One region of the Parageobacillus sp. KH3-4 genome, then DNA from elsewhere that is predicted to be linked to it. Evidence: a T-box and tRNA genes for the amino acid it is inferred to sense, from the RefSeq annotation. Region 1 holds a T-box; the other holds one or more tRNA genes.
The links. A T-box is a leader RNA that pairs with one kind of tRNA and senses whether it is charged. The one in region 1 lies ahead of ileS (isoleucine--tRNA ligase), so its partner is inferred to be a tRNA-Ile.

Region 1 (4,426 bases):
GCGCCCCTTCGCCGTCAATGTTAATTGCTTCCGGCATGTCAACAAGCTGAACGCTTTCTTCTTTTTCTTTCCGGTTTGGAATATGCTCCCATACTTCCTCTGCGGTATGCGGCAAAATCGGCGCCACAAGCTTCGTTAACGCGACAACCGTTTCGTACAATACCGTCTGAATCGAACGGCGCGCGCGGTCGTTTGGCGCTTCGATATACAAAATATCTTTTGCGAAGTCTAAATAGAAAGCACTTAAATCAACGGTGCAGAAATTGTTCACATCGTGATAAATGGACGCGAAATCGTACGTTTCATAAGCGTGTTTTACTTTTTCAATCAAACGGTTTAGTTTTACGAGCATGTAGCGGTCGACTTCGCGCAATTCGTTAACTGGAACCGCATCTGTCTCTGGGTTAAAGTCGAACAAGTTTCCAAGCATAAATCGGAATGTATTGCGGATTTTCCGATATACTTCCGCGACTTGTTTTAAAATGCTGTCGGAAATGCGAACGTCCGCTTGATAATCGACGGAAGCCACCCATAAGCGCAAAATGTCGGCGCCGAGCTGTTCCATCACCTTCGCCGGCACGACGACATTGCCGAGCGATTTGCTCATTTTCCGGCCTTCTCCATCAAGGACAAATCCGTGGCTCAATACCGCTTTATACGGCGCTTTTCCGGTAACAGCGACGGCGGTTGAAAGCGAGGAGTTAAACCAGCCGCGATATTGGTCGGAACCTTCTAAATATAAATCAGCCGGACGGCGTAAATCGTCGCGTTCTACGAGCACTGCCTGATGGGAAGATCCGGAATCAAACCATACGTCCATAATGTCTGTTTCTTTCGTGAAAATGCCGTTCGGGCTCGATGGGTGTGTAAATCCTTCCGGCAATAAGTCTTTCGCCTCGCGCTCAAACCAAACGTTCGAGCCGTATTGACGGAACAAGTTAGACACATGTTCAATCGTTTCGTCCGTAATAATCGGTTCGCCGTTTTCCCCATAAAAGACTGGGATCGGTACCCCCCACGCGCGCTGGCGGGAAATGCACCAGTCGCCGCGGTCGCGGATCATATTATGGATGCGGATTTCGCCCCATTCCGGAATCCATTTTGTTTCTTTAATGGCTTGGAGCAGTTCGCCACGAATTTTATCGATCGATGCAAACCATTGTGTCGTAGCGCGGAAAATCGTCGGCTTTTTCGTGCGCCAGTCATGCGGATACGAGTGAGTGATAAAACCAAGCTTCAAAAGCGCGCCGACTTCTTCTAGCTTTTTCGTAATCGCTTTGTTCGCTTCATCGTAAAACATTCCTTCAAAGCCTGGTGCTTCGCTTGTCATATAGCCGCGTTCATCGACTGGACACAACACATCCAAGCCGTATTTTTGTCCGACAATAAAGTCGTCCTCCCCGTGTCCAGGCGCGGTATGAACGCATCCTGTTCCGGCGTCTGTCGTAACATGTTCGCCGCAAACAACTAAAGAATCGCGGTCATAAAACGGATGTTTTGCCACAACGTATTCTAAGTCTTTTCCTTTGATCGTTTTCACAACTGTTACGTCGTCCCAGCCGATTTCTTTCGCAACAGATTCTAATAACGCAGCCGCAACGACATATTTAGCACCATTTGTTTCAACAACTTGATAATCAAGGTCTGGATGGACGGCAATCGCCAAGTTCGCCGGAATCGTCCACGGTGTTGTCGTCCAGATCACGATTTTTTCGTCCCCGTCAAGCACTCCTTTCCCGTCCTTCACTGGGAATGCGACATAAATGGAAGGTGAACGTTTATCTTTATACTCAATTTCCGCTTCCGCCAATGCCGATTCGCTCGATGGGGACCAATATACCGGCTTCAGGCCTTTATAAATCAGCCCTTTTTTCGCCATCTCGCCAAACACTTTAATTTGTTGCGCCTCATATTCACGTTTCAGCGTAATATACGGGTTTTCCCAATCGCCGCGCACGCCAAGGCGCTTAAATTGCTCGCGCTGGTTATTGATTTGTTCATACGCGTATTGTTCACAAAGCTTTCGAAATTCCGCGACGCTCATCGATTTTCGGTCAACGCCTTTTTTCGCGAGCGCGGTTTCGATCGGAAGGCCATGCGTATCCCATCCAGGAACGTATGGAGCGCAATAACCGCTCATTGATTTATAGCGGACGATGATATCTTTTAAAATTTTGTTTAACGCGTGCCCCATATGAATGTCGCCGTTCGCATACGGCGGTCCGTCATGCAGCACAAACAGCGGGCGGCCTTTTGTCCGTTCTTGCACTTTGCGATAAATGTCCATTTCTTCCCATTTTTTTTGAATTTGCGGCTCGCGCTTCGGCAAGTTTCCGCGCATTGGAAATTCAGTGCGTGGCATTAACAGCGTTTCTTTATAATCCATGCTCATTCCTCCCATCCTTTTTTATTCATAAATGGAATAGACAAATTTTTTAACAAAAAATGAAAATTGAGAGACAGCAAAAACGTAAAAAACCGCTCTCTCCCAAAAAGGGACGAGAACGGTCTCGCGGTACCACCCTTATTGGCTATGTATGCCATAGCCCACTCTGCATTCGTAACGTGAATGACTCGCCATTGCCTACTCTTTCGTTCAGCATGGAACTCCAGGGTGATCTTCACTCTTTCGCTTATGCCAGGCTTCCACCATCCCCGGCTCGCTGAAATAAGCGGTGAAAGAGCTACTGTCCCCTTCATCGTTAACAGCTATGTTCATTTTATTCGATATTATATGCAAAAGATCCGGCTGTCGTCAAGATTGAGAGAGCTCTTCCTTTTCCTCTGTTTCCACGTTAGGCGCTTCATATTCCATTAAATCATCCCAATCGCTGTTATTCAACATTTCTAGCTGCGCCTCAACGAGCATGCGAAAACGCGTGCGAAACACTTTCGATTGCCGCTTTAACTCTTCGATTTCGAGAGCGATTTTCCGCGATTTCGCGAGCGCTTCGCTGATGATGCGCTCCGCGTTTTTCTCCGCTTCCTTAATGATCAGCTTTGCCTCTTTTTGCGCGTTCCGCTTCACTTCTTCCGCCGTTTCTTGGGCGACTAAAATCGATTTGTTTAATGTTTCTTCAATATTCGTAAAGTAATTTAGCTTTTCTGTCAATTCCGCTACCTTTTCCTCCAGCTGCTTTTTTTCGCGAATCACCATTTCATAATCTTTAATAACTTGATCAAGAAATTCGTTCACTTCATCTTCATCATAGCCACGAAAACCTCGGCTAAATTCTTTATTATGAATATCTAATGGCGTTAAAGGCACAATGGCCACCTCCGTCTGCATAATTCCTTTTCCATATCATTCGACATTTTTCTATTAATTCCTGCAGTCATTTGATTATTTTTGGATTCCAACGCGAATGCGCCACCTATCCTTTTTTGTTTTTCCGTCAATCGCTATAATTTTGCAGCGTCCAAACCCGCGCGCGGAAAGAACGTCTCCCTGTCGGCATTCAAAATGTGCATGCTCGACGATTTTCCAATTAACTTTTACAAATCCATTTTCAATGAATGACTGAATTTTTTGCCGCGATGCATGAAACGCTTGTGATAATATCGCATCTAGCCTTAATGACGAAACGGTAATCGTTGTATCTCGCCAATTTTCTTCTAATTCGATTATGTCCGTCAACGGCTTTTTTTCTATAGAAACATTCGCTTTGCCAATCGCGTGCAAATGCAAACGAATATAGTCAGCCACTTCGTTTGCTGCCAAAAATTGAATTTGCTCATCTTTCATTAAAATATCACCAAATTTGCCGCGCCTCAACCCGAGCGACATGAGCGCCCCTAGCACTTGGCGATGCCCGATCGTTACAAACTTGCTCGGATAACGGATCTCAAATAAAGCAATTTCATAATCTTCTTCCGAAGGTTGAAAATACGGCGGATATAATAGCGCCCGCTTGCGTTCCGTAAACGGCGCTCCGCCAAAAAATGAAAAATGCACTTCCTCGTCACGGCCAATGACGCTTTGCACAATTTGCTGCTCGCGTGGATCTAAAAAATCGGTAAGCTTCGGCGCGTATTGTCTCTTTACCGTTTCCTGCCACTCTAATACTTGATCAATAAAATGATGTTCTTCTTTGCGAAAATGCTGATATATTTCCATCGCTTACACCTAACTTTCATGAAAGAAAGGAACCCTAATAACGGATTCCTTACACTAAATTGAACATATCAAAAAGAGCGTACAATCCTTTTGTCGCAAAGCGAAGCACTAAAAAGGCGACAATCGGAGAAACGTCAATCATTCCGATTGGCGGAATAATGCGGCGAAACGGTTCTAAATACGGCTCACAAATCGCTGCCAGCATCTGCCCGATTTTCGTATCACGCGCATTGGGAAACCATGACATCAAAATGTAAATAATGAGCGCATACGTATAAATTTGAATCAATGTCGTCAAAAACCATAGCA
Region 2 (4,426 bases), 1.1 Mb from region 1:
CAATAAGAAAAGCGGAGGCGACTGGCACCTTTTGGTGTCGGAGCCGAAGTTGGAGATAAGCCAATCCATTTTCTATGGAGAGTTTGATCCTGGCTCAGGACGAACGCTGGCGGCGTGCCTAATACATGCAAGTCGAGCGGGCCGGGCGGAAGCTTGCTTCCGCTTGGTTAGCGGCGGACGGGTGAGTAACACGTGGGTAACCTGCCCGTAAGACCGGGATAACTCCGGGAAACCGGAGCTAATACCGGATAACACCGAAGACCGCATGGTCTTCGGTTGAAAGGCGGCTTCGGCTGCCACTTACGGATGGGCCCGCGGCGCATTAGCTAGTTGGTGAGGTAACGGCTCACCAAGGCGACGATGCGTAGCCGGCCTGAGAGGGTGACCGGCCACACTGGGACTGAGACACGGCCCAGACTCCTACGGGAGGCAGCAGTAGGGAATCTTCCGCAATGGACGAAAGTCTGACGGAGCGACGCCGCGTGAGCGAAGAAGGTCTTCGGATCGTAAAGCTCTGTTGTTAGGGAAGAAGAAGTGCCGTTCGAACAGGGCGGTACGGTGACGGTACCTAACGAGAAAGCCCCGGCTAACTACGTGCCAGCAGCCGCGGTAATACGTAGGGGGCGAGCGTTGTCCGGAATTATTGGGCGTAAAGCGCGCGCAGGCGGTCCCTTAAGTCTGATGTGAAAGCCCACGGCTTAACCGTGGAGGGTCATTGGAAACTGGGGGACTTGAGTGCAGAAGAGGAGAGCGGAATTCCACGTGTAGCGGTGAAATGCGTAGAGATGTGGAGGAACACCAGTGGCGAAGGCGGCTCTCTGGTCTGTAACTGACGCTGAGGCGCGAAAGCGTGGGGAGCAAACAGGATTAGATACCCTGGTAGTCCACGCCGTAAACGATGAGTGCTAAGTGTTAGAGGGGTTAGCCCTTTAGTGCTGTAGCTAACGCGTTAAGCACTCCGCCTGGGGAGTACGGCCGCAAGGCTGAAACTCAAAGGAATTGACGGGGGCCCGCACAAGCGGTGGAGCATGTGGTTTAATTCGAAGCAACGCGAAGAACCTTACCAGGTCTTGACATCCCCTGACAACCCTGGAGACAGGGCGTTCCTCCCTTCGGGAGGACAGGGTGACAGGTGGTGCATGGTTGTCGTCAGCTCGTGTCGTGAGATGTTGGGTTAAGTCCCGCAACGAGCGCAACCCTCGCCCCTAGTTGCCAGCATTCAGTTGGGCACTCTAGGGGGACTGCCGGTGACAAACCGGAGGAAGGTGGGGATGACGTCAAATCATCATGCCCCTTATGACCTGGGCTACACACGTGCTACAATGGGCGGTACAAAGGGCTGCGAACCCGCGAGGGGGAGCGAATCCCAAAAAGCCGCTCTCAGTTCGGATTGCAGGCTGCAACTCGCCTGCATGAAGCCGGAATCGCTAGTAATCGCGGATCAGCATGCCGCGGTGAATACGTTCCCGGGCCTTGTACACACCGCCCGTCACACCACGAGAGCTTGCAACACCCGAAGTCGGTGAGGTAACCCGCAAGGGAGCCAGCCGCCGAAGGTGGGGCAAGTGATTGGGGTGAAGTCGTAACAAGGTAGCCGTACCGGAAGGTGCGGCTGGATCACCTCCTTTCTAAGGATGACACGAAAAGCAAAGGCGACTGCCTATTGACAATGAGATGAAAATCAGTTACAATGACGCTTGTCGTTTTGTTTAGTTTTGAAGGAATTTTTAAGAATTTAATATGATATGATGGGCCTATAGCTCAGCTGGTTAGAGCGCACGCCTGATAAGCGTGAGGTCGGTGGTTCAAGTCCACTTAGGCCCATTTGATGTATGGGGCCTTAGCTCAGCTGGGAGAGCGCCTGCTTTGCACGCAGGAGGTCATCGGTTCGATCCCGATAGGCTCCACCATTTAGTGAAAAAACATTTTGCGCCTGCGTCTATGAACGGATGCAGGAGAAATCAATTGGTTCCTTGAAAACTAGATAACCGAAAGGAAGAAGCCGGGAAGCGAAGGCGGCGAAGATAAAGCCGGGTTTCGCATGGTTAAGTTAGAAAGGGCGCACGGTGGATGCCTTGGCACTAGGAGCCGATGAAGGACGGGGCAAACGCCGAAACGCTTCGGGGAGCTGTAAGCAAGCGTTGATCCGGAGATGTCCGAATGGGGGAACCCACTGCCCGTAATGGGGCAGTATCCATACCTGAATCCATAGGGTATGGAGGGCACACCCGGGGAACTGAAACATCTCAGTACCCGGAGGAGAAGAAAGCAACCGCGATTCCCTGAGTAGCGGCGAGCGAAACGGGAACAGCCCAAACCAAGAGGCTTGCCTCTTGGGGTTGTAGGACCACTCAGATGGGAGTGACAAAGGAACGGGGTAGACGAAGCGGTCTGGAAAGGCCCGCCAGAGAAGGTGACAGCCCTGTAGTCGAAACTTCGTTCCCTCCCGAGTGGCTCCTGAGTACGACGGGACACGGGGAATCCCGTCGGAAGCAGGGAGGACCATCTCCCAAGGCTAAATACTCCCTAGTGACCGATAGTGAACCAGTACCGTGAGGGAAAGGTGAAAAGCACCCCGGAAGGGGAGTGAAAGAGAACCTGAAACCGTGTGCCTACAAGTAGTCAGAGCCCGTTGATGGGTGATGGCGTGCCTTTTGTAGAATGAACCGGCGAGTTACGATGACGTGCGAGGTTAAGTCGAAAAGACGGAGCCGCAGCGAAAGCGAGTCTGAATAGGGCGCGTAGTACGTCGTCGTAGACCCGAAACCAGGTGATCTACCCATGCCCAGGGTGAAGGTAGGGTAACACCTACTGGAGGCCCGAACCCACGCACGTTGAAAAGTGCGGGGATGAGGTGTGGGTAGGGGTGAAATGCCAATCGAACCTGGAGATAGCTGGTTCTCCCCGAAATAGCTTTAGGGCTAGCCTCAAGGGAAGAGTCTTGGAGGTAGAGCACTGATTGAGCTAGGGGCCCTCATCGGGTTACCGAACTCAGTCAAACTCCGAATGCCAACGACTTATCCTTGGGAGTCAGACTACGAGTGATAAGATCCGTAGTCGAGAGGGAAACAGCCCAGACCACCAGCTAAGGTCCCTAAGTGTACGTTAAGTGGAAAAGGATGTGGAGTTGCCCAGACAACCAGGATGTTGGCTTAGAAGCAGCCATCATTTAAAGAGTGCGTAATAGCTCACTGGTCGAGTGACTCTGCGCCGAAAATGTACCGGGGCTAAACGTACCACCGAAGCTGTGGGATGACCGATGGTCATCGGTAGGGGAGCGTTCTAAGTGCGCCGAAGCGAGACCGGAAGGACTCGTGGAGCGCTTAGAAGTGAGAATGCCGGTGTGAGTAGCGAAAACAGAGGTGAGAATCCTCTGCACCGAAAGCCTAAGGGTTCCTGAGGAAGGTTCGTCCGCTCAGGGTTAGTCGGGACCTAAGCCGAGGCCGAAAGGCGTAGGTGATGGGCAACAGGTCGAGATTCCTGTACCACCTCCTCACCGTTTGAGCGATGGGGGGACGCAGGAAGGTAGGGCGAGCAGGCTGCTGGAATAGCCTGTCCAAGCGGTTAGGCCGCCAGATAGGCAAATCCGTCTGGCAACAAGGCGGAGCCGTGATGGCGAAGGGACCTTTGGTCCCGAAGTCCCCGATCCTACACTGCCAAGAAAAGCCTCTAGCGAGGTGGGAGGTGCCCGTACCGCAAACCGACACAGGTAGGCGAGGAGAGAATCCTAAGGTGCGCGGGAGAACTCTCGTTAAGGAACTCGGCAAAATGACCCCGTAACTTCGGGAGAAGGGGTGCTCTCTTGGGTCTCAAGCCCGAGGGAGCCGCAGTGAAAAGGCCCAAGCGACTGTTTATCAAAAACACAGGTCTCTGCGAAGCCGAAAGGCGAAGTATAGGGGCTGACACCTGCCCGGTGCTGGAAGGTTAAGGGGAGCGCTTAAGCCGCAAGGCTGAAGGTGCGAACCGAAGCCCCAGTAAACGGCGGCCGTAACTATAACGGTCCTAAGGTAGCGAAATTCCTTGTCGGGTAAGTTCCGACCCGCACGAAAGGTGTAACGACTTGGGCACTGTCTCAACGAGAGACCCGGTGAAATCATACTACCTGTGAAGATGCAGGTTACCCGCGACAGGACGGAAAGACCCCGTGGAGCTTTACTGCAGCCTGATATGGAATTTTGGTATCGCTTGTACAGGATAGGTGGGAGCCTGGGAAGCCGGAGCGCCAGCTTCGGTGGAGGCGGCGGTGGGATACCACCCTGGCGGTATTGAAATTCTAACCCGCACCCCTTATCGGGGTGGGAGACAGTGTCAGGTGGGCAGTTTGACTGGGGCGGTCGCCTCCCAAAAGGTAACGGAGGCGCCCAAAGGTTCCCTCAGAATGGTTGGAAATCATTCGGAGAGTGCAAAGGCAGAAGGGAGCTTGACT

Region 2: it has a tRNA-Ile gene. The T-box ahead of ileS (isoleucine--tRNA ligase) is inferred to sense a tRNA for this amino acid. The anticodon was not compared.

What each region holds. Positions count from the first base shown of each region.
Region 1 covers NZ_AP025627.1:2,701,753-2,706,178, forward strand. The annotation lists gene ileS (isoleucine--tRNA ligase) at 1-2,386, opposite strand, end outside; T-box leader at 2,492-2,709, opposite strand; gene MWM02_RS13585 (DivIVA domain-containing protein) at 2,756-3,268, opposite strand; gene MWM02_RS13590 (YlmH family RNA-binding protein) at 3,344-4,117, opposite strand; gene MWM02_RS13595 (YggT family protein) at 4,167-4,426, opposite strand, start outside.
Region 2 covers NZ_AP025627.1:30,216-34,641, forward strand. The annotation lists rRNA gene MWM02_RS00150 (16S ribosomal RNA) at 72-1,628, shown strand; tRNA gene MWM02_RS00155 (tRNA-Ile) at 1,751-1,824, shown strand; tRNA gene MWM02_RS00160 (tRNA-Ala) at 1,835-1,910, shown strand; rRNA gene MWM02_RS00165 (23S ribosomal RNA) at 2,044-4,426, shown strand, end outside.